3 regions of the Mesorhizobium sp. M1399 genome follow, and region 1 is predicted to be linked to each of the others. Evidence: riboswitches for the same ligand, from Rfam matches in the RefSeq annotation. Region 1 holds a riboswitch; each other region holds the start of a gene.
The links. Region 1 has a riboswitch for thiamine pyrophosphate ahead of thiC (phosphomethylpyrimidine synthase ThiC). Riboswitches for the same ligand answer to the same signal wherever they lie in the genome.

Region 1 (10,706 bases):
GCATCGGTGAGAGGATTTCGATCCGGTCGCCGTCGCTCAACCGGAATTCCGCCCGGTTGGCTTTGTGCACGAGTTCGCTGTTGACGGCCGTTGCCAGCCAATCGCCTTCATAGTCGAGCGCCGCAAGCAGCTCGGCCAGCGTGGTGGCTGCAACCTCATGCACTTTGCCGTTGACCGTCAGTTTCATGAGCAAGCTCCTTCGTTCCGTCTTGATGGAAGACCAGGTCGGCCGCCTGGCGCGCCATGGCAGGGGCGAGAAGAAAGCCATGGCGATAAAGCCCGTTGACTGCGACGGTGCTTCCATGTGCCTCGACACGCGGCAGATTGTCGGGAAAAGCAGGACGGACGCCGACACCGGTTTCAACGATCCCGGCCTCGCCGAATGCCGGATGGAGGGCATAGGCGGCACCCAGAAGCTCCATCATCGAACGCACCGTGGCCGGCTCGGCGGACCCGCTCTCGATCATGGTCGCACCGACCATGAAACACTGGCCGGTGCGCGGCACCACATAGAGCGGAAAGCGCGGATGAAGCAGCCGGACCGGGCGCGACAGCGAGATGTCGGGCGTGCGCAGGATCAGCATTTCGCCGCGAACGCCACGTAGCCGGTCATCGATGGCTGCCATTCCCGTGCAGTCGATCTGATGATCGAAACCAAAAACATGCCAGACCTCGGTGCCGAAGTGAAACTCGACACCCATGGCTGCGAGCTTGTCATGAAGCGCTGCCATCGCCTGACGCGGGTCGAGATGCGCCTCGTCGGAGAAGAGCACTCCGCGCCGGAAGCGGCCGGCGAGGTCGGGCTCCAGGAGCGCAATTTCGTCTTCATCGACACGCCGATGGCCCGAGGTGCGGCTGGCGAAGCGGTCGATCTCGCCCGCATCGCGCGGCGCGGCCACGACCAGCGTTCCGGCCCGCGTCACCTGGCCGGGGGTTGCGGCATCCCACCAGTCGGCGGCACCGCGCCCGAGATCCAGCACCGGCTGCTCGGCGCTTTCGCGCTCGCACCATGGCGCCAACATGCCGCCGGCGAACCACGACGCATTGCCCCCAAGGCCAGGCCTTGTCTCGGCAACGGAAACCGCCGCGCCGCGTGCGGCGAGCTCGAAGGCGGCGGTGAGGCCGGCAACGCCGGCCCCTTTGACCAGCACCTTCATGATGGCTCACGTGGCTGAGGTATGAGCGGTGCGCCGGTCTCGTCCGCCGGCAGGTAGAGATCGCCGCCCTCGCGGTATTTCGCCGCCATCGCCGCCATGCCCTCCTTCTGCGCTTCGGTGCGGATGTCGTGGGAAATTCGCATCGAGCAGAATTTCGGCCCGCACATCGAGCAGAAATGCGCCAGCTTGTGCGCCTCCTTGGGCAAGGTCTGATCGTGGAAGGACCGCGCGGTTTCGGGATCGAGCGACAGGTTGAACTGGTCCTCCCAGCGGAATTCGAAGCGCGCGCGGGAAAGGGCATCATCCCTGACTTTCGCCGCCGGATGACCTTTTGCCAGGTCGGCGGCATGGGCGGCTATCTTGTAGGTGATCACGCCGATCTTGACGTCGTTGCGATCGGGAAGGCCGAGATGCTCCTTGGGCGTGACGTAGCAGAGCATGGCGGTGCCGAACCAACCGATCATCGCCGCGCCGATGCCGGAGGTGATGTGGTCGTAGCCCGGCGCGATGTCGGTCGTCAGCGGCCCAAGCGTATAGAACGGCGCCTCGCCGCAGACGGCGAGCTGCTTGTCCATGTTCTCCTTGACCTTGTGCATCGGCACGTGGCCGGGGCCTTCGATCATTACCTGGCAATCCTTCGCCCAGGCGATCTGTGTCAGCTCGCCGAGCGTCTCCAGCTCGGCGAATTGTGCTGCGTCATTGGCGTCGGCGATCGAGCCAGGACGAAGGCCGTCGCCCAGCGAAAAGGACACGTCATAGGCGCGGCAAATGTCGCAGATCTCGGCGAAATGTTCGTAGAGGAAGCTTTCCCGGTGATGATGCAGGCACCATTTGGCCATGATCGAGCCACCGCGCGAGACGATGCCAGTGACCCGGTCAACGGTCAGCGGGATGTAGTGCAGCCGCACGCCCGCATGGATGGTGAAATAGTCGACGCCCTGTTCGGCCTGTTCGATCAGCATGTCGCGGTAGACCTCCCAGGTCAGGTCCTCGGCGATGCCGCCGACCTTTTCGAGCGCCTGATAGAGCGGCACCGTGCCGATCGGAACCGGCGCGTTGCGGACGATCCAGTCGCGGATGTTGTGGATGTTGCGGCCGGTCGACAGGTCCATCACCGTGTCTGCGCCCCAGCGGATCGCCCACACCATTTTTTCGACCTCTTCAGCCATCGACGATGTGACGGCGGAGTTGCCGATGTTGGCGTTGATCTTGACCAGGAAATTGCGACCGATGATCATCGGCTCGCTCTCGGGATGGTTGATGTTGGCGGGAATGATTGCGCGTCCGCGCGCCACCTCATCACGCACGAAATCCGGCGTGACGAAATCGGGCAGTGTCGCGCCGAAAGCCTCGCCGTCGCGCTCAAGCTTGCCGTGCAGGATCTCGCGACCAAGGTTCTCGCGGATGGCGGCGAACTCCATTTCGGGTGTGATGATGCCGGCGCGCGCATAGGCAAGCTGCGTCACCGCCTTGCCTGCTTTGGCTCTGAGCGGTTGATGGCGAATGGGAAATTCCGGCGTCAGGCGTTCGCCCGTCGCGAATCCGTTGTCCTCCGGCCGGACATGGCGGCCGTCATAGGCCTCGACATCGCCGCGCGCCGTAATCCATTCGTGGCGAAGCCGTGCAAGGCCATTTTCGATGCTGGTTTCGACAGTCGGGTCTGTATAGGGGCCGGACGGATCGTAGACGGTGACGGGCGGTTCGCCGGCCGTCGGATGGACGGAGATTTCGCGCATCGGCACCCTGATCTGCGGGTGGATGGCACCGGGCTTGTGGATTTTTCGTGAGGCGGGCAGCGGTCCCGTCGAGACTGCGGGGGTGAGGGCATTCATCTTGAGGCTCCTTTGCTCGTTGCATTGGAGACCCAGTTCTGTGCCGGGAGGATGAAAAGACGCTTCTGTCGACCTGCCGAAACAGGACCTCGGGCGTAAACTCCCGCAAGCGCTTGCACCGTCCCTACGCCAGTATGAACTGGATCAGGTTCAACGGGTCACTGCGCCGCGAATGCCAGCAGTATCTCAGCCCCTTGCCGGGACTCCCCTGGTGAATGCGTGAGGTTGGACGGGACGGCTCCGGTTTGTCAAGCGCGTTCTGGCCGCGGCTGATCGGCGGCCGGTCAGACCGTGCGGAAAAAATCGTGCATGTCTCGGCGACAAGTCAAGCCTCGGAGATGAAGGCAGGGACAAGGGAATTACAAACCGTCGGACTAAAAATCGATCCTGATGATCACACCTTCAATGGGCACCAAAGGTTTGCGCGTAGATCGCCTCGATTCTTCCTGCCTCGTCACTGGTCAGCGTGGCGAATTCCTTTTCGCGCGCGCGGTTCGATAGATGTCCATCATTCTGGTGAAGAAAACGGAAGAGCAGATCGGTCAACCGCTCGGGCATGTCAATAAAGGCGTCCACCTGCTGCCGGAACTGATCGTAGCGCTGCAGAAATGCGGTTTCCTCGGGAAGGTCCCGTTCGATCGTCCGCTGAACGCAGGCATAGAGGAATTCGGCGTGCGGGGTTGCATCGAAGAACCGGTAGAAATCACCGGTGTCATTCAGCACCCGGACGTTGAATTGCGGCGTCGGTTCCCATTCCACCAATGGCAGAAGGCGCTGCGAATAGCTCTCGAGCACGCCCCTGTACTCGTTGATCTGGTCCAGGATCGCGGCCGAGACGGGAAAGACCACTCCCGGCGGATTGAAGCCGCGCATGGCAAGGACGTGGTGGATTAGGTAGCGGTGAATGCGGCCGTTTCCGTCCTCGAACGGGTGAATGTAGACAAAGCCGAAGGCGAGGATTGCGGCGGCTACGACTGCATCAAGGTTTTGCGCGGGGCCCTGATCGAACGCCGCCATTCCATCGATTAGCCGCGGCAGGTCCTCGGGCCGAGCGCTGATGTGATCGGGCAAGGGCGTGCCGTTGTCTCGGTCATGCTCACCGACGAAACCTCCTTCTTTTCGGAAGCCAAGTCTTGCGAAACGGGCGTCGCCAAGTACAATTCTTTGCAGACGCAGCAGCTCATCGCGATCGATCGGCCAGCGGCCGGCTTCGCCGATGGCGCGGCCCCAGCGCTGGATGCGATCTTGCGGCGGGCGCTCGCCCTCGATCGCATAGCTTGATCGCGAGTCTTTGAGCAAAAGAAAGGCGGCGGTCCGAGCAAGAAGGTCGCGCGGCACGTCCGCTACGATTGCCTCCGCGCGCCGCGGTAGTTCAAGGCCGATGAATTTTTCGAGAATCTTGGTGCGGAACACCAGAGGGCAGAACTCACGCGTGCCGGGGAGATTGTCCCTTACGCGGTAGCGCGAAGCGGTCTTGTCGGGTCCGGGCCACTGCAGCTCGGGATCGACAACCGGAATGTATCGTCCGGCCGCCGCGTCCGGCAGATCGATACGGGCGCCCCTCAGCCATTCATATAAAAACCAGATGCGGCGGGCATAACTGCCGGTCGGGCTTTCACGGACCAGCGCCTCGATCGGCGCGGGACCGGTCACTTGGAACAGCCGCTTGAGGACGGCAAGGTCCAGTCCCTCGTACTTGAGCGCAAAGGTCAGGTGGCCTTCGAGGGTAGGATTTGGGGCGTGGCGGGGGGTCATGATCCGCCAGCCATCCCGTTCGGTAATGCGATGATGCTCGCCCGTGGCGAACAACCTACGGGGCAAGGGCACGGCGAGCCTGTAGGCTCCGACCAGGGCGCTGTACCCGGCCGGGGTCGCCGTTTCAGGAAGGCGGATTTCCTGAAAAACGGTAACAGGACCTGAAAATTGGTGCTCTTGCACCGGAGGCATGAAAAGCGAATCCTTTCATCGAATTTTGGTTCAGCTGGGCCAACACCTGTGAAAAATGATCCTATTCCATGAAAATTGATGCCACAAGACAAATTTTCCGAAAACCGATTCTAAACGGTGCTGGAGTCATCAAGCAAGAACTCCGCCACCGGCTCAAGGAAGCGACTTCATGACAAAAAGGTGAGTCCAGGAACCGCCATTCGCCCGTCTCTTAGTCACGAGGCCGGCACGGATGGCCCGCCTTACGTCGAGCCGGATTGCTCGAGGAGAACCGCGCCGTTCGGGGCTCACTCATAGAGCGCTCCGGCGCGCGATCCCGATTTGATAGCCGCGATCACGCTCGCGACTGATCTTGGTGACGTGGCGGCGTCGGAGTAGAAAACTGATGCAGGATCTCGGTGGCGTCGTGTGTGTGTGTGTGTGACCTGAAGTGAGTTCTCTGCGGTATGGGGGACGGCACGCAGCGCGCGCGTCTTCTCGGCAAACAGATCGACGAAGCGGCACCGAAGGGAAGTTCCTGGCATTCATTCTCGCCATCGCTGCCCCAATTTGCCGACCGGACTGCCGATCGATCTCGCCCAATACTTTGCGCGCGCAAGGGCCGAAGTTGAACTGGGTGGCACCTGCTCATTCGGGAGCTAACTCATGCTTGGCGCGCTAGCCCGAGAGAGCTGTGCCTGATCGAATGCGTGAAATCGTAGCTCGGGTGGAGAGGCTGACACGGTCATCTGTCACCCGCCTTCGGGCTGTAACGGAAAGCGCGACATCGTCTCCAATGCTCGTTCCCCACGTCGAGGGCCCAGCGGCTTGGCTGCGGGGGGACTGTCAGCTAGTGGCCGCTGGGCCTTGACGACCAGCGAGCGTAAGAGGAGGCCCTGCGCTGGCTGACGAAAACTTGCGAGCAAAGCCACGGAAAAGCATCATTCGAACGAACTCTTTCGTCGAGACGAGGAGGGCAGTGAGGCGGTAGCCGCCGCTTTGAAGCTCTCCGGCAGCTGCTACGCTGGTCGTTCAGAGGGTCGCAGCTGCGCTTGCGCCGTCATATCAGATAAGTCTAATATAATCCGCGCCTAGCCATCGAACGCCGCGGCGCCCTCGGGTCGGCGCTATTCATCGGGTGGGCATGTCGGGTACGCAAGGGAGGACGAAATGAGACTGGTTCAGTCATTTGCATTTGCTGCTGTGCTGCTTCTTTCGTCTGCATTGTCTGCGGCCGCCCACTCGGCTCGTGAGGACATCGAAGCGGCGTTGGTAAAATTCATGGACGCCTTCAACAGCGGAAACGCAGCAGCGGTAGGTCAAATGTATACCGACGATGCCGCTCTGCTGCCACCCGACGGCAAACGCGTCGATGACCGCAAGGGCGTGGAAGAATTCTGGCAGGGCGCAATCAAGGCCGGGATGAAGAATCTCACCCTGAAGGCGCTGGAAGTGGAAGGGAGCGGGAATCTCGCCTACGAAGTTGGCGCATTTACGCTCAGTGTGCCGAGCAAAGGCGGTGCCCCTTCCACCGTTGCGGGCAAGTACATTGTCGTTTGGAAAAAAGGGGGCGACGGGACATGGCGCCTGCATCGGGACATCTGGAACTTAGGTGCGGCCCAATAGATTCCGCGATCCGTGAGGCCGGCGCGGCTTGCAACAGTTCCAACGAAAGTCCATGGCAATAGTTGATGTGACTGAATTGATTAACAAAATTGAACAGACTTGATGGGTCTGCTCATCGAGTCGGCTCTGGATCTATCGCGCTACCGATCAGGGAGGCGGTAAGATTCGAGCTCAGCAGAACGGCTGACCACCACTTGCCGGGACTAGAGTGTTCTCCGGCTCGGCGCGCCGCTGAGGACTCTTGTTCATTTGGTCATGCGCAATCCGTGGTTCTCCAAGAACCCGTCCATCTCGTCAAATGCCATCTGAGCCGAGACAACTAACTATCATTGGGCAAGTAGCGGCTGAACGGCTCCAGAAGAAAGCAGCCCCCCTATGCTCGTTCAACATTCGAGATCGCATCGGGCAAGTCTTTCCACGTGCGGGTACGCCATGCTGCTTCGACCGCCCCTTTTTTCTTGCGGATTTAGGAATTCGAGCTTTTCGGTTGTTCCGATCATCCATTTGGGAAACGACCGATGCCGGCAAGCAAGGTTTTATGGGGCCAGATACTCACCGCCTTTCTGATCGTCGTCGCGACAACATGGGGAGCAACACAGTGGACGGCAGGGCGGCTCGACTTTCAAAGCCAACTCGGTCCGCCGTGGTTCGAATTGGCTGGACACCCCGTTTATCCGCCGCCAGCCTTTTTCTGGTGGTGGTTTTTCTACGACGCCTACGCGCCGAACGTCTTCCTGGAGGGCGCGGCGATTGCGGCGAGCGGAAGCCTCATGGCTATCGTCGCAGCGATCGGGACGTCGCTGTGGCGGGCGCGCGAGGGAAAGGATACCACGACTTACGGCTCGGCGCGCTGGGCGACGCGAGACGAAATCAAGGCCGCTGGGATGATCGGTCAGGATGGGGTGATCCTGGGTATGTTGGGCCGACACTATCTACGCCACGACGGTCCGGAACACGTGCTATGTTTCGCACCGACCCGAAGCGGCAAAGGCGTCGGCCTGGTCGTGCCGTCACTACTGACCTGGCCGGGTTCGGCAATCGTCCACGACATCAAAGGCGAAAACTGGGAACTGACGGCCGGATGGCGGGCCCGTTTCGGCCAGGTGCTTCTGTTCGACCCGACCAATGCTGGATCCGCAGCCTACAATCCTCTGCTGGAGGTGCGACGGGGCGAGTGGGAAGTTCGAGATGTGCAGAACGTGGCGGATGTCCTGGTCGACCCAGAAGGCACATTGGAACGCCGCAACCACTGGGAGAAGACCAGCCATGCGTTGCTGGTCGGCGCAATACTGCACGTGCTCTATGCGGAGAAAGACAAGACCCTCGCAGGCGTGGCGAACTTCCTTTCTGATCCAGAGCGGCCAATCGAGGCAACGCTGCGCGCCATGATGCTGACGCGGCATTTGGGTGATGCAGGCCCGCATCCCGTCGTGGCGTCGGCTGCTCGGGAACTGCTTAACAAGTCCGAGAACGAGCGTTCCGGCGTGCTCTCGACGGCCATGAGTTTTCTGGGCCTCTACCGCGATCCAGTTGTGGCCAAGGTGACGTCATACTGTGACTGGCGGATCGCAGACCTTGTCGAGGAGGCACGGCCGACGACGCTCTATCTGGTCGTGCCGCCATCGGACATCAGTCGCACAAAGCCGCTGATGCGACTCGTGCTTAACCAGATCGGCCGCAGGCTCGCCGAAAATCTTCACGCGAAGGATCACCGGCAGCGTCTTTTGATGCTGCTGGACGAGTTTCCCGCGCTCGGCAGGCTCGATTTCTTCGAAAGCGCGCTGGCCTTCATGGCCGGGTATGGCATCAAGTCGTTCCTGATTGCACAATCGCTCAATCAGATCGAGAAGGCCTACGGACCGAACAATTCCATCCTCGACAATTGTCATGTGCGGGTGAGCTTCGCCACGAATGACGAGAGGACGGCCAAGCGCGTCTCAGACTCTCTGGGGACCGCGACCGAGTTGCGCGCCATGAAAAACTATGCGGGGCACAGATTGTCGCCCTGGCTCGGGCATCTGATGGTCTCGCGGCAGGAAACGGCGCGTGCACTGATGACGCCGGGCGAGATCATGCAGCTGCCCCCGACCGAGGCGATCATTATGATCTCGGGCCAGTTCCCAATCCGTGCGACGAAGGCACGCTACTTTGCCGACCCGCGTCTTGCCGAGCGTGTCTTGCCGCCGCCAAGGACCGGAGGGACAATGCAGAACGCTCGCTCTGAGGACTGGACCGACACGACACTTCTTGCTGAGCCGGAAGGCAAATCTCGCAAGCTGAGGCTTGCCAGGGATCAGCAGGACGAGGATCCGGCCAATGGCGGCATTCGCCGCCAGCCCGAGCTTCCCGAACACGAAGACATCGCGCCGGAACGAACGCCACGCTGCGACGATGAGTTCGACCTCGACAGGGACGAGCCCGATGATGACGCCGTTCGTCGCCGCAGTGTCGATCAAGCCATGAGACGCGCAGCTCGTCAGGCCGCCCTTGACCCCAATGATGGCATTGAGCTTTGAGCGCATGAAGAACGCCAAGAAAAGACGTCTGTCTGCCTATCTCGACCCTGACGTAATGAGGGCACTGGCAGATTACGCTGGGCGGCGCGAGGTCTCGCTGTCACTGGTCGCCGAGGCTGCGCTCGCGTCGTTCCTGTCGCCGGACGCCGAAGAACGAAAGCAAGCGGCGATCACTCGCCGCCTCGACCAGATCGATCGACGCGTGCAGCGGGTCGAGCGTGACGTCGGAATTGCTATTGAGACGCTAGCATTGTTCGTCCGGTTTTGGCTCAACTCGACTCCAGCCTTGCCGGAATCGGCGCAAGCGGAGGCGCGTGCCAAGGGCTTGCAGCGCTACGACAATTTCGTCGATGCGCTCGGTCGCCGGCTCAGCAAAGGACCAAGGCTCAGGCAGGAGATAGCCGACGATGTTCCGCCAGCGCCGCCGGCAACTGGATGAGGTGCCGGCAAGACAGGCGCTTCAAAAGCCCAACCCCGGTGCCCGATTGCGGAGCTATTTTGCGCAGCTGATACCCATCAGATCACCTTTCATCGGAGCGGCGGACCTCGGCATTCGTCTCCACAGTCGATCTCGGCTAGCAGTGTGCCTTGCCGGATTGGAGTTCTTTCGACCGCGCATGCTTGGTTGAATTCGAGCCTCGCCGCCCCGAGGAACAGGTTCTTGCCCGCGCCGTACCAAAGATTGATAATCACTTTGAAACTGCCCGGTGGCACGGTATCGCTGCCGAACCGGACATCAGGTCTTTCCTTGGCGCAATAACTTTGAAACAAATCCTGCTGGCAGGCGTTCCAGCATAGCGGGCGGGTTTCCGGAGGACCCAATGCCCGACGAATACAATGACATCGTCATCCCCCAAGACCACGACGCATTGCCACTTCGGGAGGAGGAGTATTTCGTCGTCTGCCCGGCGTGCGGCCAGGCATTCGACATCAGGTGTATGGCAGAGGCGCTTCATCACAACGAGCTGGGCCATCAGCCCTACGACCTCGACTCGTAGTCGCCGGCGTTGCCGTCGGGTCAGCTTACAACGAATCCCTGTCGCGAGGGCGTAGCTTTGCCGGCACGCTGTGTCGTGACAGACACCTTGCAGGCTTTCAGCGACGACTTGATTGCCGTTGCGGTTGTTGTCGATGTGGCCGTGGCTGTCACCGACCGGTTGTTAACCCAGGGGAGGGCGCTTACTCCACCGCAACCATGTCGTCCAGTTCCGTCGCGACGCACCGAAGCAGACTTTTTGCGGGCATCGGTGGCGGGACGAACATGTGATCTCCATAATGGATACGAGCCGGCGCCCATCGCGTCTGACCGGCGACCAAGCGCTCGCTGCAGAGAAAAGTTCCCGTCGAGCGGGATGCCGCGTTGCCTTCACACGGGATGTGCTGGTCGTCTCCTTCCACAGCGCACACGTGCCACGCGTCCTGGACGGGCGCGCCGCCTGTTGCCGAGAGCGACGATCGCGAATGCGAAGATCTGACTTGCTTCACCGGTAATCCGAAAGCGCCAGGAACGCGCTACGCTGGGCGCCTGCCCTAGCGTCGAGCTCCCATTTATCCGTTCGTCCGCTCCATATCCGACTGGACAGCGCGGCACCCTTGGGCTGTTCAAAGGCGCTTGCATCTTCCCCGCGCCGACACCGGCTGTTGTCTCG
Region 2 (10,706 bases), on a different contig from region 1:
GGCCCTTCGGCACCGAACCAATGACGGCGCGGATGATTTCCGACGAATATGCGCCGATGTTCAAGGTAAAGCCGATCAGTGCTGCCGGAAAGGCGTCGAGCAGGATGCCGACCGATGGCAGGCCGTAGAAGATAAGGAACAGTTGCACGAGAAGCGGCGTGCCGCGGAAGATCCAGACGTAGAACCGGACCACGGCGACCAGCGGTTTGGGACCGAACAGCCGGACAAGCGCCACGACCAGACCGAGGACAAGACCGAATGCAAACGACAGCAGCGTCAACGGCACGGTGAAGATCAGTGCAGCCCACAGCAGCGTAGGCAGGGATTCCAGCATCAATTGCAGCCAGTGCGGCACGAAGCCTCCTCCTTGCCAGATTGCCGTCGCTCATATCACGCGAAAGCGGCGGGCCGTCAAAGACAGCTCGCCGCGACATGAACGACGCGGGCCGGCATTCGGCCCACGCGAGAAAAGCCGTTTACTTCGAAACGTCCTGGCCGAAATAGGTATCGGCGATTTTCTGGTAGGTACCGTCGGCCTTGATGTCGGCCAGCGCCTTATTGATGGCGGCCACCAGTTCCGGATCGCCCTTGCGCACGATGACGCCGGAATAGTCGGCGTTTTCTTCCTGCGCGGCAATCTTCACATTGGCGTCGGGCTTGTGCTTCTTGAAGTCGAGGAAGGACAGGCTGTCGTTGATGGTGGCGTCGGCGCGGCCGGTGAGAAGAAGCTGGATCGACTGGTCGAAGCCGTCGGTGCCGACGAGCTCGGCGCCATTGGTTTCAGCCAGCTTGCCGAAATTCGAGGTCAGCGACTGCGCCGCCTTCTTGCCCTTGAGATCGGCGAAACCCTTGATGTCGGTGTTGTCGCCGCGCACGATCAGCACCGCCTTGGAGGCGATGTAAGGATCGGAGAAATCATATTTGGCCTTGCGCGCCTCGGTGATGCCGACCTCGTTGATGACGGCATCGTAGCGGTTGGCGTCGAGACCGGCGATCAGCCCGTCCCATTTGCCTTCGAGGAACTGGGCTTTGACGCCGAGGCGCTCGGCGATGGCCCGGGCGATCTCGACGTCGAAGCCGACCAGCGCGCCGGAAGCATCATGATAGGTGAAGGGCGCATAGGTTCCTTCCGTGCCGACCTTGAAGACGCCGGACTGCTTGATCTGGTCGAGATTGGCGCCGGCATGACCGGCGGCGATTGCCAGAACCTGCAGCGTTCCGGCGATAATGAGCGATTTGAGCCATTTCATTTTTCTGTGATCCCGTCCTTGGCCGATGTCCGGCGTCGTTGCGAGTGCCGGAAAATGACAGATGCGCGATGCCAAAATAAGAAACTAAATTTCAAAAATCTCGCGCCCTTGAAATCCCATTCTCAACCAACACCTCCCGGCGGCACCCGGCTGAGTCAAGGCCGATGGCGAATCGCCTGGAACAGCGCAATCGGCATGACAGTCCGGGGGAACATTCCCCCGCATCGCACGTTCTTGGCTGTTGTAGGGCGCGGCGCCGCCATTTCAACCATCGGCGCCAACTCACGATTCAGCGATCGCACCGCAACGCGTGAAGCAGGAGCGCGGCATGATGCAAGACAGTGCAGGACGGACCATGGTTCGCGCGGCGATGAAAGCCCCTTACCTGGAGCGCGACGAAGAGCATCTCCTGGCGCTGCGCTGGAAGGAGAACAATGACCAGCACGCGCTGCACCGCATCACCGTCGCCCATATGCGGCTGGTTATTTCCATGGCATCGCGGTTCCGCCACTACGGCCTTCCCCTGGGCGACCTGATCCAGGAAGGCCATGTCGGGCTGCTGGAGGCCGCGGCCCGTTTCGAGCCCGAGCGCGAGGTGCGGTTCTCGACCTATGCGACATGGTGGATCCGCGCCTCGATGCAGGATTATATCCTGCGCAACTGGTCGATCGTGCGCGGCGGCACCAGCTCCGCGCAAAAGGCGCTGTTCTTCAACCTGCGGCGCCTGCGCGCCCGCCTGGCAAACGGCGCCGAGCAGACGTCGAATGCCACGCTTTACCGCGAAGTGTCGGCGGCTCTCGGCGTTTCCGAGGCCGATGTGGCGATGATGGATTCCCGCCTTTCGGCACCCGACAGCTCGCTCAACACGCCGCTTGCCGACGATGCGGGCGCAACCGAGCGGATGGAGTTCCTGGTTTCGGATGACCCGCTGCCCGACGAGGTCGTCGGCGACACGATCGATGTCGAACGCCGCTCTGTCTGGCTGAAGACGGCGCTCGGCGCGCTCAATGCGCGAGAACTCAGGATTATCGAGGAGCGCCGGCTGAGCGACGAGGGCGCGACGCTCGAAGCGCTCGGCGAGACGCTCGGCATCTCCAAGGAACGTGTCCGGCAGATCGAGGCGCGCGCCATGGAAAAGCTCAAGGCAGCTTTGGTGAAGCAGAACCCGGAATTTCTCGCAGCCTAACGTGCCACGTCCTGGCTGATTATTTCTTGCCCGCTGCCCGGTTGATGCTGTTTGACATATGTCAGGCCTACCGCCAGTGAAATCGAAAGCAGGTAGCAGACCACCACAAAGAACCTTGGAAACCTGCTGCGCTCCGCTTTAGCGACCAGCGTTTTCATCATGAAATTGAAGAAAGTGTACAAAACCGCCTCGTTGCATGGCGCGCAGCTTGCCACGGTATTCAGGCTCTGGCCCTTACACAAGCAGCGTCGCGATTACTTGTCGGTGACGATCTTGACCTTGTCGCCGGCCGAAACGGCGGCGCCCGGCGACAGCGCGTTGAGCACCCTGAACAAATCCAGCTTGCGGTCGACGCCGACCATCTGTGCGGCCAGGGAGCCCATTGTCTGGCCGGGCTGCACCGTGACGATGCGGATACGCAGCGGCTTCAACGCCGCCTTCTCGGCAGCACTCAGGATGCGGAACGAGCCGCTGACCGAGCGCGCCACCGTGCTCAGCGAGGTGCTGGCCGAAGGCGCCGCGGTCAGCAAGCGGTAGACCTGGCCGCCGGCGCGGATCACCGCAATATCGAATTGCCAGCCATCGGCGCCGGCATGCGCGGTTGCCGCTTCGTTGCCGTTGATCGTCTCCTGGCGCACGCTGCTGTCGTCGAGGCCGGCAACCCAGCCGCTGCGGATGTAGTCGGTCAGCGAGCGGCCCTTGTCGATCGAAACGCCGTCGAAGCGGATGGCGATGTCGCCCGGGCCTGTCGCCGTCACCGCCGCTGCCGAATTGTCGATGATGAAGCCGTTGGGCACCGAGAACGACACGCCGAGGCCAGGATGCAGGAAAGTTTCGCCGCGCACATAGCCTTCCTCCGGTGTGTCGCCGTAAAGCAGCCCGTCTACGCCGGAAAGGAATGAATCGCGATCGCGCGACCCGACACCGGGCGCGCCGAACTGGCGGGCGTGGCGCTGCGCGAGGTCGATACGCTGCGGCGTGTTGGGGTGCGTCGCCAGGAAGTCGAGGCTGGCGTCGGTGGCGCCGCTGATCGAGCGGAAATCGGTATAGGCCGACATCGACTGCAAGAAGCGGCCGGCAGCGTAGGGATCGAAACCGGCTTCGCCGATCGATTTGATGCCGATGGCGTCGGCCTCCAGCTCCTGATTGCGCGAGAACTGGGCCAGCCTCAGCTTGCCGCGGATCAGCGCCGCCTTGGCCGTCGGGTTGTCGCCGAGCACATCCGAAACGACCTTGGTCGCCAACCCCTCTTCGGCTTCCAGCTGCTGGCGCTGCAGGCCGTGATTGGCCGTAACATGGCCCATTTCATGCGCAATGACGGCGGCAAGCTCGGCTGAATCGTTGGCCAAGGCAAGCAGGCCCCGGGTGATGTAGAGATAGCCGCCCGGCAGCGCGAAGGCATTGACGTTGGGCGAGTTGAGGATGGTGATGCGGTAGGTCTGGGTCGGGTTGGCCGACACTACGGTCAGTCTGCCGACGATCTTGGCCACCATGCGCTCGAGCTTGGGGTCGGAATATTCTCCGCCATAGGTGGCGAGGATGCGCGGGTGCTGCGCCTTCGCCAGTTGGGCGAGCTTGCCGTTGGCGGCGACGTTGTCGACCGTGATCGGCTTGTCTGAGGGCTGAAAGCCTGATTCCTGCACGTCGGGAGGCGTGAACATCTGGCAGCTTGCCAGCGCCACGGCAAGACCGGCCAGCGCCAGAAAGCGCGCCAGCGGTTTCACCCTCCGATTGTCGATGCCGGTCGGCAGATCGGCTTCCTTTCAAGTCCTGGCACGTGACCGCGAAAATCGGGCGCGATTTCCGGAAAGCATCACGCGCAAAATCAAGTGCTACGGCGTCCGACAGATACGAGGCAGCAAGGGCAAATCACGGTCTAAGCCGGACCAGCTCCTGGCGGACCTAGCCACACTACCTCGACCATGGCAAGCAAGCGCCGCTTCGCCTTCCGCCGGTTTGACCATAAATTATGTCCGCTTCCGGGCAACATCTCGTGATCCAGCCGCAAACGGACCCGAGCCGATATAGCGTCGGAATGCCTCCGGTCCAGCCCCGACGAAAAAATCGGCCGCAGTGCCCGTCGCGGCAACCGTGCCACCATCCAGGAAAACCATGTTTTGCCCGATACGGCGCGCATCGTCCGGCTGGTGCGTGACGAATAGCACCGTCATGCGCTGCTCCGAATGGACGTCGGCGACCAGGTCGAGCATGTCGTCGCGCAGTGCCGGTCCGAGCGAAGCGAACGGCTCGTCGAGCAACAACACCGGCCGGTCGCGCACCAGGACCCGAGCGAGCGCGACGCGCTGCCGCTCACCGCCGGAGAGTTCGCGCGGCAGCCGGCTTTCCTTGCCGGCAAGGCCGACGCGCTTCAGCGCTGCGGCGATTGCGGCGCGGTCAGCCTCGCTCAGCATGAGCGAAGGCGAGCGGCCGAGCCCGACATTCTGCTCGAGGGACAGATGGGCAAACAGGTTGTTTTCCTGGAACACCATCGATACCGGCCGCGCTGATGGCGGCGCAGTGCTGACGTCGGCGCCGCCGATGAGCACGCGGCCTGACCGCGGCGCCTCGAAACCGGCCACCAGATTGAGCAGCGTCGACTTTCCCGAACCGCTCGGCCCCATGATGGCGGTGATTTCCGACGCCGGGAAATCGACATCGAATATAAGCGGCGTTTCACCATAGCTGAACGAGACATTATCGAGCCGCACGGCCGCGCCTTTTTCGACCGAAATCGACCGTTCCGGGCTGATCGGCATCATGATTTCTCCCTCCTTCCCAGCCAGTCCGCGGTCAGCACAAGCGCCAGGCAGACAAGGCCGAGCAGCAGCGCCAGGCCGGCCGCATCCTCGGTGCGGTAGCTGCCCATGCGCGCCAGCAACAGATAGGGCAATGTCTGCACGGAATCGCTGCCGAACAGCGCAATGACGCCGAGATCACCGAGCGACAGCGCCATGGCGAAGGCGAAGCCGGTGGCGAGCGGCCGCCGCAGCGACGGCCAGTCGACCAGACGCAACCGGTTCCAGCCCGAGATGCCAAGCTGTGCACAGAGCCGTTCGTGGCGTTCGCTCGCCGCGTCATAGGCGGGGCGGATGGCGCGGATGGCGAACGGCATCGCCATCACCGCATTGACCACAACCACCATGACAGGGGCGATCGCAAAGACATCGCTGACGCTGCGCAGGAGCAGGAACCAGCCGGCACCGATGACGATGGGCGGCACCACCAGGACGAACCCCGCACCGGTGTCGGCCAGGTGTTCGAGCAGCGTCCGCCTGCCGGTCCGCCGGGTGAGCGCCAGCGCCCGGCGCGCCATAACCAGCGACAGCGACAACGCCAAGGAGAGCAGCGCCGACAGGAGGGAGAGCACGGCACTGGTCGCCGTCGCTTGCCGCACCGCGCTCTCGCCGGCCAGGCGGCCGAGATCGGCGCCAAGCCCGGCCGACAGCGTAGCCGCCATCGGTCCGGCGACAAACAGCAGTGCCAGCCCGATCACCAGTGCGTTCAGCACGGTCTCGGCCGCACCGGCTGAAAAATACCGGCGCGGGGCTACCGGCAGATTGGCGTCGCCGGTCATATTGGCGCCAAGCCGCGTTAGTGCCAGCACGACGACGAAGGTCAGGGCAATCTGCAACAAGGTCAGCGTCACCGCCCGCGCCGGGTCGAAGTCGAAACGCAGCGCCTGGTATATGGCAACCTCCAGCGTCGTCGCGCGCGGCCCGCCGCCGAGCGTAAGCACGATGGTGAAGGAGGTGATGCACAGCATGAAAACGAGCCCGGCAACGCCCGGCAGGGCCGCACGCAACGCCGGCCATTCGATCAGCCGGAAGGCCGGCGCAGCACCCATGCCAAGCTGGCTCGCCAGCCGCCATTGGTTAGCCGGCACCGTCTGCAACGCTTCCAGGAACAGTCGCGTTGCCAGCGGCAGGTTGAAAAAGACGTGGGCGACGAGAATACCCGATAGGCCATAGATGCCGGGCCAGTTCTGGCCGCCAATCGCACCGAGCAAGCCGGCGAAATACCCGGCGCGGCCATAGAGTGCCAAGACACCGAGTGCGGCAACAATGGCCGGCAGCGCCAGCGGCACGGCGAAAAGCTGCAGGACAAAGCCTCGCCCGAAAAACTGTGGATGCCGCGACAGCGCGCGCGCGACGAACAGCGCCGGTGCGACGGAGAGCAGGGTCGACAACAGAGCCTGCCAGAGCGTGAAGCGGGCAACACGGAGGAGATAGGAATCAAAGGCGGAGGCGGCGCCCGACAGGTCGCGCATGGCTTCGACGACGAGCCCGGCGAATGCCCCGCCGATCAGCAGCGCGATGGCGGCGAGCGCGACGATACCGGCAGCGACGCGGGTATCCGATGATGGCGCGCGTTGCACGCTAGACCACCAGATTCGAGATTCTTAGCGAGGATTGCGTTCCTTCGCGCGCCCCTCTGTCCTGCCGGACATCTCCCCCACATGGGGAGAGATTGGCAGGTTCAGCGCTCCGCTCATTCCGGCAATGTCGGAGATTGGCGAAAGCCGGCATGACGGCCAATTTCCCTCCTTGTGGGGGAGATGTCCGGCAGGACAGAGGGGGGCGCCGTAGGGCGATCATCTTTCAATCCGAGCTACTTGCTCATCACCGCCAGCCACTCGTCGACCCAGGCCTTGCGATTTGCGGCGACCTCTTCCGAGCTGAACAGCAAGGTTTTGGTCGGTTTGACGAGCTTGTCGAACGCCGGATTGAGCGGCTTGTCGGTCTTGCCGGCCGGGAACATCCAGTTGGTTTCGGGAATGAGATCCTGGAATTTCGGCCCGGTCATGAAGGCGATGAACTTTTCCGCCAGCGGGTTCTTCGCGCCCTTGGTGGTGATCCCAGCGACCTCGATCTGCAGATATTCGCCTTCCTCGAAGGACGCCGCCTGGTAGCGCGAGGTGTTTTCGGCAACCATGTGGTAGGCTGGCGAAGTGGTATAGGACAGCACCATCGGCGCCTCACCCTTGGTGAACAGGCCGTAGGCCTCGCTCCAGCCCGGCGTCACCGTCAGCACCTTTGCCTTGAGTTTGGCCCAGGCTTCCGGAGCCTTGTCGCCATAGACCGACTTGACCCACAACAGCAGGCCAAGGCCCGGCGTCGAGGTGCGCGGATCCTGGATGACGATCTTGTCGCCGGCATCGCCCTCGACCAATTCCCTGAGGCTCTTCGGCGGGCTCTTCAGTTTTTCGCTATCGTAGACGATAGCGAAATAGCCATAGTCGAACGGCACGAAGATATCGTCGCTCCAGCCACCCGGCACACTGACGTCCGTCACGGCGCCATGCGGCGAAAACAGGCCGGTTGCCTTGGCGTCCGCCGTCAAATTGGTATCGAGGCCAAGCACGATATCGGCCTTGGTCGCGGCCCCTTCCAGCTTCACACGGTTGAGCAGTGCCACGCCGTCGGCGACCGAGACGAATTCGACGACGCAGGTGCACTCGGCCTCGAAGGCCTTCTTCACCGCCGGTCCCGGACCCCAATCGGCGGTGAAGCTTTCATAGGTATAGACGGTCAGCTTATCCTGTGCCGATGCCTGCCCCGGTAGGGCAAGCGCGGATGCCGCAAGCAGGATAATCGAGGCAAGAGAGTGGAAAAAACTGCGCATCGGCGCCTCCTTCGTTCGCGTTGAAAGGAATTGAGGCGTCGGGCTGTCCGAAACGTCTAATCCCTCCGCCGGTACAAACCGGATCAGGTTCAGCGGGTTGGCAGTCTTGCCTCTCAGCCGGTCCGCGAAGATCGCGTCCGGCACCCCGTTAGAGCGTTTCGACACATAGGCCCGGCCGAAGTGCTGCGCAAGCGGAAGTTTGCCGGGCATCCAAAGCGCGGCGTCCTGTTTCATCTGCCGTTTCATCTTCCGTTTCCGGGGCAGGGCTGGTAAGGGCCACGAGATATGAGCACATTCACCATCCTGCTTGGCGGCGATCTCATCCGCACGCCGCTGCTCGACCGCCAGGTCGAAGGCTCCCGCGTCATCGCTGCCGATGCCGGTATCGGCCATGCCCTTATGCTGGGCCTGATGCCGGAACTCTGGGTCGGCGATTTCGATTCCGTGCCTGCCGATTTGCCGGAGGATCTGGCCGCTGTGCCACGGCAGGTGTTTCCCGCCGAAAAGGACAAGACCGACGGTGAACTCGCTATCGCCGCCGCGCTCGAACGCGGTGCGACCAGCCTTGTGCTCGCAGGCGCCTTCGGCGGCAAACGCACCGACCACATCTTCCTGCATTTGGCGCTCAGCGTCCGGCTGGCGGAAGGCGGAACGGAAGTGCTTTTGACCAGCGGCGCACAGGAAGGTATTCCTTTGCTGCCTGGAAAGACTGGCTTCGATTATGTCGACGGTACGCTGTTTTCGGTGCTCGGCTTTTCGGATCTCGCCGGCCTGACAGTCACCGGCGCCAAATGGCCGCTCGCCCATGTCGAGGTTGCCTTCGGCTCGTCGCTGACCATTTCCAACGAGGTCAAGGGCCGGCTGGAAATCGCGCTGGCCAGCGGCCGCGCGCTGCTGCTCGCGCATCCTTTTCCCCTACCTGAAAGCTGACATGGCGCCGCCGCTTCTCAATCTCGACGGGATAAAGCTGACCTTTGGCGGCGCGCCGCTGCTCGACGGTGCCGCCCTGACGGCGTCAGCTGGCGACAAGATCGCCCTGGTCGGGCGCAACGGCTCTGGCAAGTCGACGCTCCTCAAGATCGCTGCCGGGCTGATCGAACCGCAGGACGGCGAAGTCTTCCGCCAGCCTTCGGCGACGGTGCGCTATTTGCCGCAAATGCCCGACATGGACGGTTTTGCGACCGTTCGCGCCTATGTCGAGGCGGGGCTCGGGCCCGCCGATGATCCCTACCGCGCCACCTATCTGATAGAGCATCTCGGCCTGACCGGCGAGGAACGGCCGAACGACCTCTCCGGGGGCGAGGCGCGGCGCGCGGCACTCGCCCGCGTCATGGCGCCCGAGCCCGACATTCTTCTCCTCGATGAACCGACCAATCATCTTGACCTTTCGGTTATCGAATGGCTGGAGGAGGAGCTTGCCCGCACCTCCTCGGCCCTGGTCGTCATCTCGCATGACCGCCGTTTTCTCGAACGCGTGTCACGCGCCACAATTTGGCTCGACCGCGGCCAGACCCGCCGTCTCGATAAGGGCTTTGCCTATTTCGAGGAATGGCGCGACACGGTGTTGGAGGAGGAAGAGCGCGAGCAGCACAAGCTCGGCCGCCAGATCGTGCGCGAGGAGCACTGGCTGCGCTATGGCGTGACGGCAAGGCGCAAGCGCAACATGCGCCGGCTCGGTGAGTTGCAGACCATGCGCCAGCGCTTTCGCGGTCATCGTGGCGCCGAGGGTGCGGCGACGATGACAGCCAGCGACGCCGCCGAATCCGGCAAGCTGGTGATTGAGGCCAAGAACATCGAGAAGAGCTTTGGCGATCTGACCCTGGTCAAGGGATTCTCGACACGCATCCAGCGCGGCGATCGCGTCGGTCTGGTCGGGCCGAACGGCGCCGGCAAGACGACGCTATTGAAGATGCTGACCGGCGAATTGAAGCCGGACGCAGGCACGGTGCGGCTCGGCACCAACCTGGAGATCGCCACGCTCGACCAGAAGCGCGAGGCCGTCGATCCGCAGGAGACACTGGCGCAGTATCTCACCGACGGACGCGGCGAGAACCTTGTCATCAATGGCGAGCAGCGCCACGTCGTGTCCTACATGAAGGACTTCCTGTTCAAGCCGGAACAGGCGCGCACGCCGGTGCGCGAGCTTTCGGGCGGCGAGCGGGCACGGCTGATCCTCGCCCGCGTTTTGGCGCGGCCGGCAAACCTGCTTGTGCTCGACGAGCCGACCAACGATCTCGACATGGAGACGCTGGAGCTGCTGCAGGAACTGGTCGCCGGCTTTGCCGGCACGGTGATCCTGGTCAGCCACGATCGCGATTTCCTCGACCGCACGGTGACCAGCATCATCGCGCCGGATGGCGACGGCCGCTGGATCGAATATGCCGGCGGCTATTCCGATATGCTGGCGCAGCGCGGCGGCACCAGGCTGGACGACCGCAAGGCGCGGCCGAAGGCAGAGACCGGCGAGGCGACGGCGGCAAGCAGGAGCGAAGCGGCCGCTAGCAGGGGCCTGGCCAAGAAACTGTCGTTCAAGCAGAAATTCGCGCTGGAAACCTTACCCAAGAAGATCGAGGCGGTGTCGGCCTCGATCTCGCGGCTGGAGAACAACATCGCCGATCCGGCCTATTATGAGCGCGACCCGGCGTCGT
Region 3 (10,706 bases), on a different contig from region 1:
TGGCCGGGCCCCTCGATCATCACCTGGCAATCTTTCGCCCAGGCGATCTGCGTCAGCTCGCCGAGCGTTTCCAGCTCGGCGAATTGCGCCGCGTCGTTGGCGTCGGCGATCGAGCCGGGACGAAGGCCGTCGCCGAGCGAGAAGGAGACGTCATAAGCGCGGCAGATGTCGCAGATCTCCGCAAAGTGCTCGTAGAGGAAGCTTTCCCGGTGATGGTGCAGGCACCATTTTGCCATGATCGAGCCGCCGCGCGAGACGATACCCGTGACCCGGTCAACGGTCAGCGGGATGTAATGCAGCCGCACGCCGGCGTGGATCGTGAAATAGTCAACGCCCTGCTCGGCCTGCTCGATCAACGTGTCGCGGTAGACCTCCCAGGTCAGGTCCTCGGCGATGCCACCAACCTTTTCGAGCGCCTGGTAGAGCGGCACCGTGCCGATCGGCACCGGCGAGTTGCGCACGATCCATTCGCGGATGTTGTGGATGTTGCGGCCGGTCGACAGATCCATCACCGTGTCGGCGCCCCAGCGGATCGCCCACACCATCTTTTCGACCTCTTCAGCCATCGACGATGTGACGGCGGAGTTACCGATATTGGCGTTGATCTTGACCAGGAAATTGCGGCCGATGATCATCGGCTCGCTCTCGGGATGGTTGATGTTGGCGGGAATGATTGCGCGCCCGCGCGCCACTTCGTCGCGCACGAATTCCGGCGTGACGAAATCGGGCAGCGTCGCGCCGAAAGGCTCGCCGTCGCGCTGCAGCTTGCCGCTCAAGATCTCACGGCCGAGGTTCTCGCGGATGGCGGCGAACTCCATTTCGGGCGTGATGATGCCGGCGCGCGCATAGGCAAGCTGGGTCACCGCCTTGCCTGCCTTGGCCTTGAGCGGTCGGTGACGAATGGGAAACTCCGGCGTCAGGCGCTCGCCAGTCACAAATCCATTGTCTTCCGGCCGGACATGGCGGCCGTCATAGGCTTCGACATCGCCTCGGGCCATGATCCATTCGTGGCGAAACCTGGCGAGACCCTTTTCGATGCTGGTTTCGACAGTCGGGTCGGTATAGGGGCCGGACGGATCGTAAGCGGTCACCGGCGGCTCGCCTGCCGTCGGATGGACGGAGATTTCGCGCATCGGCACCCTGATCTGCGGGTGAATGCTGCCAGGCTTGTGGATCTTGCGTGAGGCAGGCAGCGGTCCCGTCGAGACGGCGGGGGTGAGGCCATTCATCTTGAGGCTCCTTTGCTTATGCATTGGAGACCCAGTTCTGTGCCGGAAGGATGAAAAGACGCTTCTGTAGACCTGCTCGAAACAGGACCTCGGGCGTGAACTCCCGCAAAGCGCTTGCACCGTCCCTCCGCCAGTATGAACTGGATCAGGTTCAACGGGTCACTGCGCCGCGAAAGCCAGCAGTATCTCAGCCCCTTGCCGGGACTCCCCTGGTGAATGCCTCAGGTTGAACGGGCCGGCGTCGATTTGTCAAGCGCATTTGGGCCGTGCCGACGGCTGGCGGCCAATCAAATCGGGCGGAAGGGCAAGCCATGGGTCGCGGAGAAGTTACCGCGGGGCAGGTGTGGCAAAAGCCGCATTTTCCTCGTCAAACTTGATGTGACATTGACGTCGACGGAACTGCTTGTTCAATGATCTTAAGCCGGCAAATTACTTCGGAGATTTTCACGAAATTCTCGAAAATTACTATAGCAGGTGGCCCGAACGAAGTGCTCCGCAACCGGGAGAGGCCGCCTCGGCCAGGCGCATTCCAGCTACCAGCACTGCGCGGGCTAGACGCCCCTTTTGTTGCCCCACAGCAGAACATGAAGCTGCGGCAGGACGCGCGCCTCAAACCATCTGTCACGGAGTCACCGTTTCCACCAACCATTCCATGCGTTTCATTATGCCGTCCAGGTCAATGAGCGCTTCTTCGTCATAACGGCGCGGCGGTGTGTTGCCGGGCTGCAGATACACAGGCAGTTGCGGATAACGCGCGGCGGCATCCTTGGCATAGGCGTAGTCTCTTTTCGTCGAACACCACGAGCTTGAGCACGATTTGCGGCTTATCCCTCGCCGCCTCGACGCACGCCTCGAACGCAGCCCAATCGGTCGTCATTTCGCTCGATGGCGGCTTTGGGCTTAGAATCAGGGCATCAAGCTCGGCAAACCAGTCCCTGGCCACGGAACCTTGGGTTTCCGACGCAAAGCGGTAGCCGTTCCGATGTCCGTGTTCGATCAACGCGCCGAGCGGCTGGATGGCCCGATTGCCGCCTGATAGCGACACCATTATTGGTCGGCCACCCGAAGCGCATTGACCTCTTGCCGGATCGCGTCTGTGGACATGGTCTTCCATTCATGGCGGAAGCGATTGTCCACGGCATGCAGGCTGTCGCACCAGGAACAGCGATAATCGCATCCGCCCGTTCGAACGAACACCGTCGGCAAGCCGACAAGCATGCCTTCACCATGGATGGTCGGGCCGAAGATCTCGCTCACTTGGATTCCGGGATCCAGCGTGCAGGTCATGGCCGGTATTCCGCCCAGGTTTTCGGTGTCTCGCTCACCCGCACAGCGGAGGTTTCGGGTAGCCTCACCTTGCACCAGTCGTAGAGGGGGGCGATTTCGCAAGGGAGCGTTGCGTTTTTCGTTATCTTCGAATTTGGGACCCCTTGGTTTCCCAATTTTGCGGTCAAAATTTACCTTTTCCGAATTGTTCGGTGCTAGGGGACCAACACGCAGCGACTACTCTAGGGCGGGGGAGTGACAGAGTGATGCAGCGTCTGTCTACCGCAAGGTTCGGTGACCTTCTGGCGGGAGATCTGCGGGCTTTTGGCGGACCCTCGACAATTGAACCGCTTGCCGGCCGAATACGAGCGGAGCAGGTCAGTATCGTGCTTCGCAACACGCCTCTTGGCATGGTTGCGAACATACTCAATGCGGCCACTTTTGTTATGGCGGTTTGGGGCTCGCCCGACCAAACGAAAGCCGTCCTCTGGGCGAGTGTTATCATCGTCGCCGCTGGGTTCGTAGGCCTAAGAGCGAGATCATCGTTTCAGTCAGTCAAACCAAGGTCAGTGTCTCGCCGGACAACGCAAAACCTGGTGCGGAACGCGTTCTTGTTCGGCACCTGGTGGGGAGCACTTCCCGTTCTGTTCTTCAGCGGGGCAACAAGCGCAGCCCAGGTCGTCATTACCTGCCTGAGCGCGGGGATGATCGCAGGCGGTGCCGCTTCTTTTTCCACGATTCCTATTGCGGCCGTCGCGTATACGCTACCGATCTTCCTCGGTTCGGCGGTTGCGATTGTGGGGGCGGGAGACGCGGTCAATCTGCCCGTCGCAATCCTGATAGTGAGTTACGCCATCACGCTGTTTCGTGCAGTGCTTGCCCACGCAGTCGAATTCACCCAACGCTTCATTCTGCAAGCGGAAAGCGAAAGTGCCATTCGCAGGGATGTTCTAACGAGTTTGCCGAACCGGTTCAGCTTCAATGAGCGGTTGGAGAACGCGTTGGTGGACGCAAAGCAGTTTGACCAGCACTTTGCGTTACTTTTGTTCGATCTTAACAATTTCGACGAGGTGAATGACCGCTTTGGCCGACCAATGGCGGATGCCCTTTTGGTCGAAGTGGCTGCGAGACTTCGGAAATCGACGCGGGAGAGCGATAGCATCGCGAGATTGGAGGGGCATGAATTTGCAATAATCGCTACGCGCGATATCAGGCCAGATCAAATCAGGTCCTTAGCCAAACAGATTATAGATGGCATGCGCGCCCCTTTCTTGATCGAAGGACGCGAAATATATTGCAAGGCCTCTCTCGGTATCGCTCGGGCGCCCACGGACGGTTTGGATACCAACCAACTCCTGCGGTGCGTCGACACCGCGCTATACAGGGCTAAGACGCTGGCGGGGTCCATCCAGTTCTTCAGCCCATGCGACGATGAAGCTGCTGCAAGGCGCCATGCCCTTGAACGCGATCTGGCTTCTGCGCTGGCCAATGACCAGCTTTCGCTCGCATTTCAACCCTTTCTCGATCTCGCGATCGATCGCATTCGAGGTTTTGAAGCCCTGCTGCGGTGGCAGCATCCGACCCTTGGCGCGATCCCTCCGTCGGAGTTCATAACCATCGCTGAAGAAACGGGTTTGATTCACTCCATCGGATACTGGGTCATCAAAACGGCTTGTTTGGCGGCTGCGCGCTGGCCGCGCGACTTGCGGGTCTCCGTCAATTTGTCGGTAGTGCAGCTTAAGAACAAGGCCTTGCTGGATGGAATTGAAGTGGCCTTGGCTGAAGCCGGGTTGGAGCCCCGAAGACTGGAGGTCGAGATCACAGAAACTGTGCTGATTTCGAATTTTCAAGAAACGATTTCATTATTACAATCGTTAGTTTCGCTATCCGTCACAGTTGCTCTTGACGATTTTGGCACCGGCTATTCGTCACTCACTTACCTTCGTAAACTGCCTCTTTCGCGGCTCAAGATCGACCGATCTTTTGTCCAAGATATGCTGACTGATGCCGACTGCGGCGCGATTGTAAGATCACTGGTTGAGTTGGCGCACGAGCTTCGAATCGAGGTAACAGCCGAAGGCGTAGAAACTCCCGAACAGCTCGACTTTCTGCGCCGCGTCAGATGCGATGAAGCTCAAGGCTATTTGATCGGGAAACCTGTCCGGATAGACGACATTCCTGGCATTGCTGAGAAGCCGTGTAGTCAGAAGCTAAGTCCTTGAATTGCAGGACTGGCACTTTGGCGGCGATGGTCGGGTTGGGCATGCATGCCGCCTGGCCCCCGCCGGATTCGAACACGCCGAAGCGGCCGCCGAGGATCAACTGGCTGGTCGACCTCGTCTCCGGCTTCCGTTCCGCGCGCTCGGAGATGAACGTGCCGCCGGCGGCGATAGCGCCGCTTGTCGTGGTCGGCGCCAACGATTTGACACGCGAAAGGCTGGTTCGCCAGGACTCGGCGATGAAGCGGCTGGCGCGCGTCGGCGACATCTCGCTCGCCGACGCGGCACCCAAGGGTGTGCTCGACGAGGCGACCATCTGCCTTGCTCTCGGGAGCCTGATCGACGTGTCTGCTGAAAAGGCGCGTCTCGAGAAGGCGATTGCAAACACCGAGCAGGAGACCGCTCGTATTTGCGGCAAGCTTTCGAACGAAAAGTTCGTTGCCAACGCGAAACCGGATGTGGTCGCCGCCGAAGTGAGCGTCTCGGCGAACTGGAGGGACAAAATGCCAGCCTCAAGGTCGCATTGGCCCGGATCTGCGAAGCGGCCTGAGGAAGACTTCAAACTCAGGGCCGGCACGCGGCGATAGTCGCGTGCTGTTGCAGTCGCAGGCTCCGCAAGCAGAAACAAGCACTTTTCCTTAGTTTGTCATGGACAGTTCGACACGGCAGCTTCAATCCTGGAGCAGTCGATATGTCCTCTGCAGTCATGTTTTATAGACAACTCGCGGCGGCTTGGCAGTCGATGCTCTTCAAGGCGGGGCCGATCGATCGCACTCGCAGCCCATTGTTCTTCTCCGCCACTGACCATCGAATCTAGGTGGATCGTCCGCCTCCGCCCCGCACCATTTGAGCGCGATAGGTAAGCGATCGCTGATGCCCCAGATATGTGCCGGGCGGGCTTCAATGACGGGGATGGCGAAAAACTGAGTGCTCGGGTTTCCGGGCCGAGCTTGTCGGCCGCTCAATCGAAAGCGTCATTTGAGGCGCTTTCTCTCCCGCGTGTAACTGGAAGACACGCTCGTCCAGTTCCTTGTCTACTTCCGTGAGACGATGATTGAGGCGAAGGTAGTCGGTCCAGGTCGGCGTGCGGAACGTTTCTGTCCACTGCATAGGCTTCTGAAGGTTGCGCTGGAGCGTCCAGTTCCGAGCACCGACGCGGCTGTGTACATGACGCCGCTGCCGCATGAGGTCGAGGAAGGCCTCGACATTTCTCTCGGCTATCAGATATTCGATCTTGACCACGATCGGGCCGCTTCTCGGCTTCAAACTGAGAGCGACAGCTGGGGCGTCGAATTCCTCCAAAGGATCGGGCTCGGACTCGCGGCGCTCGCGAAGAGGAAACAGAACGCCGGCTGCAGCAACGAGCAGCAGGGCCGCAGCGGAACCCTCTAGCGCCCAGGTCAGCGAATGGTTCTGGGAAACGGTGCCCCACACCCAGCTGCCGGCCGCTATGCCGCCGTCTATCAATGCATAGTAGATGGAGATCGTGCGCCCCACGACCCAGCGCGGGCTTGCCAGCTGCACGCTCACGCCAACCCCGGACCAGGCGGTGACCCAACCCGCGCCGCCCAAAGCAAGTGCAATTGCCGCCACCGCAATCGAAGAGGTCAGTGCCAGGGAAAGCGAGCACGCCGCGCAGGCGACGCAGGAGAGCCTCATCAGCCGCTCCTGCGACAAGCTCCGTCTGAATGTGCTGTTGGAGATGCCAGCGAAGACGGCGCCGGTCCCGAAGCCGGCCATGAGCGAGCCATAGGCGAGCGGTCCTCCTCCCAACTGATCGCGGACAACCAGCGGCAGCAGCGCGAGTATGGCGATGCTCGCCAGGCCAAAGAGGGTTCCGCGAGCGATCGCCGCCTTGATTTCCGATGACATCGCCGTGAAGCGCAGCCCATCATAGATCGCCGTCCTCATCGGCTCACGCGGCAGAGGCGAAGAACGAACCTTCCACTTGCAGCGCCATATGGTGGCCAGAGGGACCAGGTAGGTGAGCGTGGTCACGGCGAAAGCCGTCATAAGCCCAAACGAGGCAACCACGATGCCGCCGAGTGCCGGGCCCACAGTCCTTACAGTGTTGAAACCGACGGAGAGCAAGGTGACGGCCGCGGGAACATCGCGTCGGTCCACGATATCGCCGACAGACGCTTGCCAGGCTGGATCGTTGAGAGCGCCACCAGATGCGATCAAAAAGCTGAAGCCGAGGATCATCCACGGATTGACAAAGCCCAGCGCCACGGACGCGGTCAGCATCGCGGAGGCAATCACCATAAGGCAGCGACCGGCGAACATGACCCGGCGCCGGCTGAAATTGTCGGCGAGAACTCCGGCGAACACGGATAAAATGAAAGCGGGGAGGTTCGATGAAGCCTGCACCAACGCAACCATCAGATCGGAAGTCGAGATCGTTGCCATCAGCCAGCTGATGGCAACAGTCTGCATCAACCAGCCGAGAGAAGAGACCTGGGTGGCGAGCCAGATCGAACGAAAGGTCGGCTGCATGAGGGGCGCAAACGTTGTCGGCGCAGCCAAATCTTCAACTGACCCAGCCACCCTACTCATTTTTTGCGAGCCTTTGCTTTCCGTTATTGGCCGTCTCGCATGTAATCTCGACTGAACCGTGGCGGCTGGCAACATTGAGAGAAACTGTTTTTGCTTCCGACGAATGCGGCCACAGTTCCTTCTGACCAGTGTTTTGCGACCGAGACGCATGCCCGAGCCGGCTCACCTCACCTTCGAAGACATCACCTGGGTGGAACCCGGATTCTTGCTTGTCGTTTGACGCACCATGCTTCGTCAACGGGCACTTTGCTGAGCGATGCCTTTTCCCGAGACGCGACCATGTTCTTTAGTTGAAAACTCACTCACCAGCGGCGTTCGATGCGCTGAGTGTGGCTTTGGGGAGAGTGAGGACGCTTGCAGATCTTTGACAGGATCGATTCGCTGATTGACGCAGAAGATTGCCGGGCCGCGATCGAAGAGGCGCGCGCCTTGCTACTTCAATTCGAACAAAGGTCTGATGCGCTCACACATGCGATCGACGACTTTCTGCTCGATCTCATGACATTGGCTTTCATGACGTAAGGTCAATTTATAGATTTCTGGCTAGGGCCAGAACAGAAATGACAATTGCCCAATCTCAAGACAAGTTGCCTGTCCAATTTCAGCAGACCGCTATCTGAATCAGCATGGGCCCCCGTCTTATTGCGCAAAAAAGCACAGCGGAATTCTGTCGCGCCCGTATGGAGCGGCGCTAGGTCCCAGGGGCGGGCTTTCCTGAAACCCCAGCCTGGGTGCCAGCCTTGAGGCGGCCGCTGCCGCAATGGCGACGCTGAGTGGTGCGCGGGTGCCGGTAGAGGAAGAGGGCGGGCGTGTTGCGGTGGCGGGTAAAGGTCCGGGAGAGAGGCTCCCGGCGCCCGCCAAGGAGCAACACCCATGACCCAGATGGAAATTCTTGCGCCCAAGCGCAACGAGCGTGCCGGTTACAAGGTCGACGTCAGCCGCGGCCAGCGTATTGGCCGCGTGTCGTCAGAATGGTTCAACCGGCCGGCGGACGAGCGATACCTGTCGCTCAACGACCTTGGAAATGCCGTGAAGAGCCGGTCGGAGCGCAGCAAGACCCGCATCGTCGAAAGTGAGCTGATCCGCGTCGAGGCCAGCCGCGACGATCCGGAGCGCCTAAGGCTAATGCTGCCCGATGCGCCTGCCCCTGTTGCCCCCACGCATTGGAGTTTTGGCCAACTCGCCAGCCTGGTCGGCGCACCGGCCACCTATCTGCGGCAGCTTCCAGCCCCGCTCGCCGCGATTAATCTCCAGCACGGTCTCCTCAACCACCGCGCCGAGCAGGTGAAGACGCTGGAAATCGAGAACGGACGCCTTGAGCTGCGAGCCGTAACCGGTCCGGACTACGGCAGGATTTTCGATGAAGAGTTGATCGACGCCGTGCAGAAGATTGCCGGCAACGGTACCGGCGACACGCGCTGGAAGGTGCCGGGAGTCCTCGACTGGTCGACAGGTATCTACAATCCGCACGTCGACATCTCCCGCGACACCACGACGCTCTACGCGTCAGATCGCGATGTCTTTGTGTTCCTCGTCGACGATCTGAACCCGATCGAGGCCGGGCAGCTGCCAAATGGGGAACCGGATCTCTATTTCCGCGGCTTCTACTGCTGGAATTCCGAAGTCGGCGCCCGCACCCTCGGGATCGCCAGCTTCTATCTGCGCGCAGTGTGTCAGAATCGAAATCTGTGGGGCGTCGAAGATTTCGAGGAAATCACCATCCGCCATTCAAAATACGCGGCCTCCCGTTTCGCCCTGGAAGCCGAGCCGGCGCTGATCCAGTTTGCCGATTCCTCGCCCATGCCGTTCGTCAACGGCATCAAGACGGCGCGGCAACGGATCGTTGCCAGAGACGACGAAGATCGCCAGGGCTTCCTGCGCAAGCGGGGCTTCTCCAAGTCCGAGACCACCAAGATTATCGATACGGTGCTGCTTGAGGAAGGCCGGCCGCCAGAATCGATTTTCGATTTCGTGCAGGGCATCACGCGGGTCGCACGCGACAAATCGCATCAGGATGTTCGTCTGGAGATGGAGGGTAGGGCTAAGAAGCTTCTCGATTTCGCCGCCTGATCCGGCACAGGCCGGCAGCGAATTCTCGCCGCCGGCCTCGCCTCCGGGCCGTCTCCATTAATCCCAGCGCGGTCCTCCGAAGCAAGAGGACCGCGCCTTTTTCGTGGGAGAAGCCGGCGACGCCAACATGGATCCTTGGGGCGGCTCCGGTCGCATCGAGATCCGCGAGCGGGGCCAGGTCGGCGTGAGGCCTGGAGGCAGAGGGGGGAGGGGAGGGTTGCTGACGGGCTTGGAGGTTCGGGGAGAGGCCCCGGGCCGCCCGTCACGGAGAACCTGGCCATGGCAAAGAACGCCATTCAGAAGATCGCGATGAACGCCGCGGAGAATATTCCCTATGACAAGCTGATGCTGTCGCAGAAAAACGTCCGGCGCATCAAGGACGGCGTGTCGATTGAGCAGCTGGCCGAAGACATCGGACGGCGAAAGCTGATCCAGAGCCTGAACGTCCGTCCCGTGCTCGACGGCGAGGGCGAGGAGACCGGCACGTACGAGGTGCCCGCCGGCGGCCGGCGTTATCTCGCGCTCGGCATCCTCATCAAGCAAAAGCGCCTGGCCAAGAATGAGCCAATCCCCTGCATCGTCAATCGTGGGCAGGAAACCTCGGCCGAGGAGGATTCGCTTGCCGAAAACCTGCGGCGCGCCGACTTGCACCCGCTCGACCAGTTTCGGGCCTTCAAGACGCTCAGCGATCAGGGCCTCGATCCCGACGAGATCGGCGCCCGCTTCTTCGTATCGCCGGCGACAGTGAGACAGCGCCTGCGGCTGGCCTCGGTGTCACAGAAGCTTCTCAATCTCTATGAGAAGGATGAAATCCGGCTCGAACAGATCATGGCGTTCTCGATCTCGGATGATCATGCGCGTCAGGAGCAGGTCTGGGAGCGGATTGCCAGCTCGCACACGCAGGAACCCTACTACATCAGGCGCCTGCTGACGGAGACGACGGTGCGGGCCGATGATCGCCGCGCCGTCTATGTCGGCGCCGAAGCCTATGAAGCAGCTGGCGGCGTCATCCTTCGCGACCTGTTCGAGCAGGATTCTGGCGGTTGGTTCCAAGATGCGGCGCTCCTCGAGCAGCTTGTCTTCGACAGGCTGAAGGTGGATGCCGAGGCGATCCGCGCCGAAGGCTGGAAATGGGTCGAGGCGGCGATCAGCTTTCCCTATGGCCACACCTCCGGCATGCGGCGCATCTACGCCGAGGCGCAGGAGCTCAGCGCTGAGGAGATCGAACGCTACGACGCGCTGAAGGCCGAATACGACAAGCTGGATGCGGACTATGCCAAGGCCGAGGATGCGGATGAAGCAATCGAGGCGAAGCTCGACCAGTTGGGTTCCGAGCTCGATGCGATCGATGATCGTCCTCAAAGCT

Region 2: linked by a shared signal. The riboswitch ahead of thiB (thiamine ABC transporter substrate binding subunit) and the one ahead of thiC (phosphomethylpyrimidine synthase ThiC) in region 1 are both predicted to bind thiamine pyrophosphate.
Region 3: linked by a shared signal. The riboswitch ahead of thiC (phosphomethylpyrimidine synthase ThiC) and the one ahead of thiC (phosphomethylpyrimidine synthase ThiC) in region 1 are both predicted to bind thiamine pyrophosphate.

Annotation. Positions count from the first base shown of each region.
Region 1 covers NZ_JAMYKZ010000011.1:119,697-130,402, reverse strand. Annotated here, with positions in the region: gene thiS (sulfur carrier protein ThiS) at 1-187, opposite strand, end outside; gene thiO (glycine oxidase ThiO) at 156-1,157, opposite strand; gene thiC (phosphomethylpyrimidine synthase ThiC) at 1,154-2,989, opposite strand; TPP riboswitch at 3,093-3,209, opposite strand; gene NKH05_RS20445 (Fic family protein) at 3,392-4,936, opposite strand; gene NKH05_RS20440 (YybH family protein) at 6,086-6,541, shown strand; gene NKH05_RS20435 (conjugal transfer protein TraG) at 7,060-9,057, shown strand; gene NKH05_RS20430 (CopG family transcriptional regulator) at 9,041-9,496, shown strand; gene NKH05_RS20425 (hypothetical protein) at 9,879-10,055, shown strand.
Region 2 covers NZ_JAMYKZ010000002.1:395,496-406,201, reverse strand. Annotated here, with positions in the region: gene NKH05_RS04465 (ABC transporter permease subunit) at 1-355, opposite strand, end outside; gene NKH05_RS04460 (amino acid ABC transporter substrate-binding protein) at 477-1,250, opposite strand; gene NKH05_RS04455 (RNA polymerase factor sigma-32) at 1,579-2,436, shown strand; gene NKH05_RS04450 (hypothetical protein) at 2,433-2,618, opposite strand; gene NKH05_RS04445 (M48 family metalloprotease) at 2,691-4,160, opposite strand; gene thiQ (thiamine ABC transporter ATP-binding protein) at 4,404-5,195, opposite strand; gene thiP (thiamine/thiamine pyrophosphate ABC transporter permease) at 5,192-6,811, opposite strand; gene thiB (thiamine ABC transporter substrate binding subunit) at 7,045-8,058, opposite strand; TPP riboswitch at 8,102-8,216, opposite strand; gene NKH05_RS04425 (thiamine diphosphokinase) at 8,344-8,988, shown strand; gene NKH05_RS04420 (ABC-F family ATP-binding cassette domain-containing protein) at 8,990-10,706, shown strand, end outside.
Region 3 covers NZ_JAMYKZ010000023.1:14,972-25,677, reverse strand. Annotated here, with positions in the region: gene thiC (phosphomethylpyrimidine synthase ThiC) at 1-1,229, opposite strand, end outside; TPP riboswitch at 1,334-1,450, opposite strand; partial or broken gene queE (7-carboxy-7-deazaguanine synthase QueE) at 1,781-2,516, opposite strand; partial or broken gene NKH05_RS28695 (6-carboxytetrahydropterin synthase QueD) at 2,513-2,599, opposite strand; gene NKH05_RS28690 (putative bifunctional diguanylate cyclase/phosphodiesterase) at 2,762-4,717, shown strand; partial or broken gene NKH05_RS28685 (valine--tRNA ligase) at 4,762-5,264, shown strand; gene NKH05_RS28680 (MFS transporter) at 5,615-7,270, opposite strand; gene NKH05_RS28675 (hypothetical protein) at 7,625-7,792, shown strand; gene NKH05_RS28670 (DUF932 domain-containing protein) at 8,144-9,340, shown strand; gene NKH05_RS28665 (ParB/RepB/Spo0J family partition protein) at 9,620-10,706, shown strand, end outside.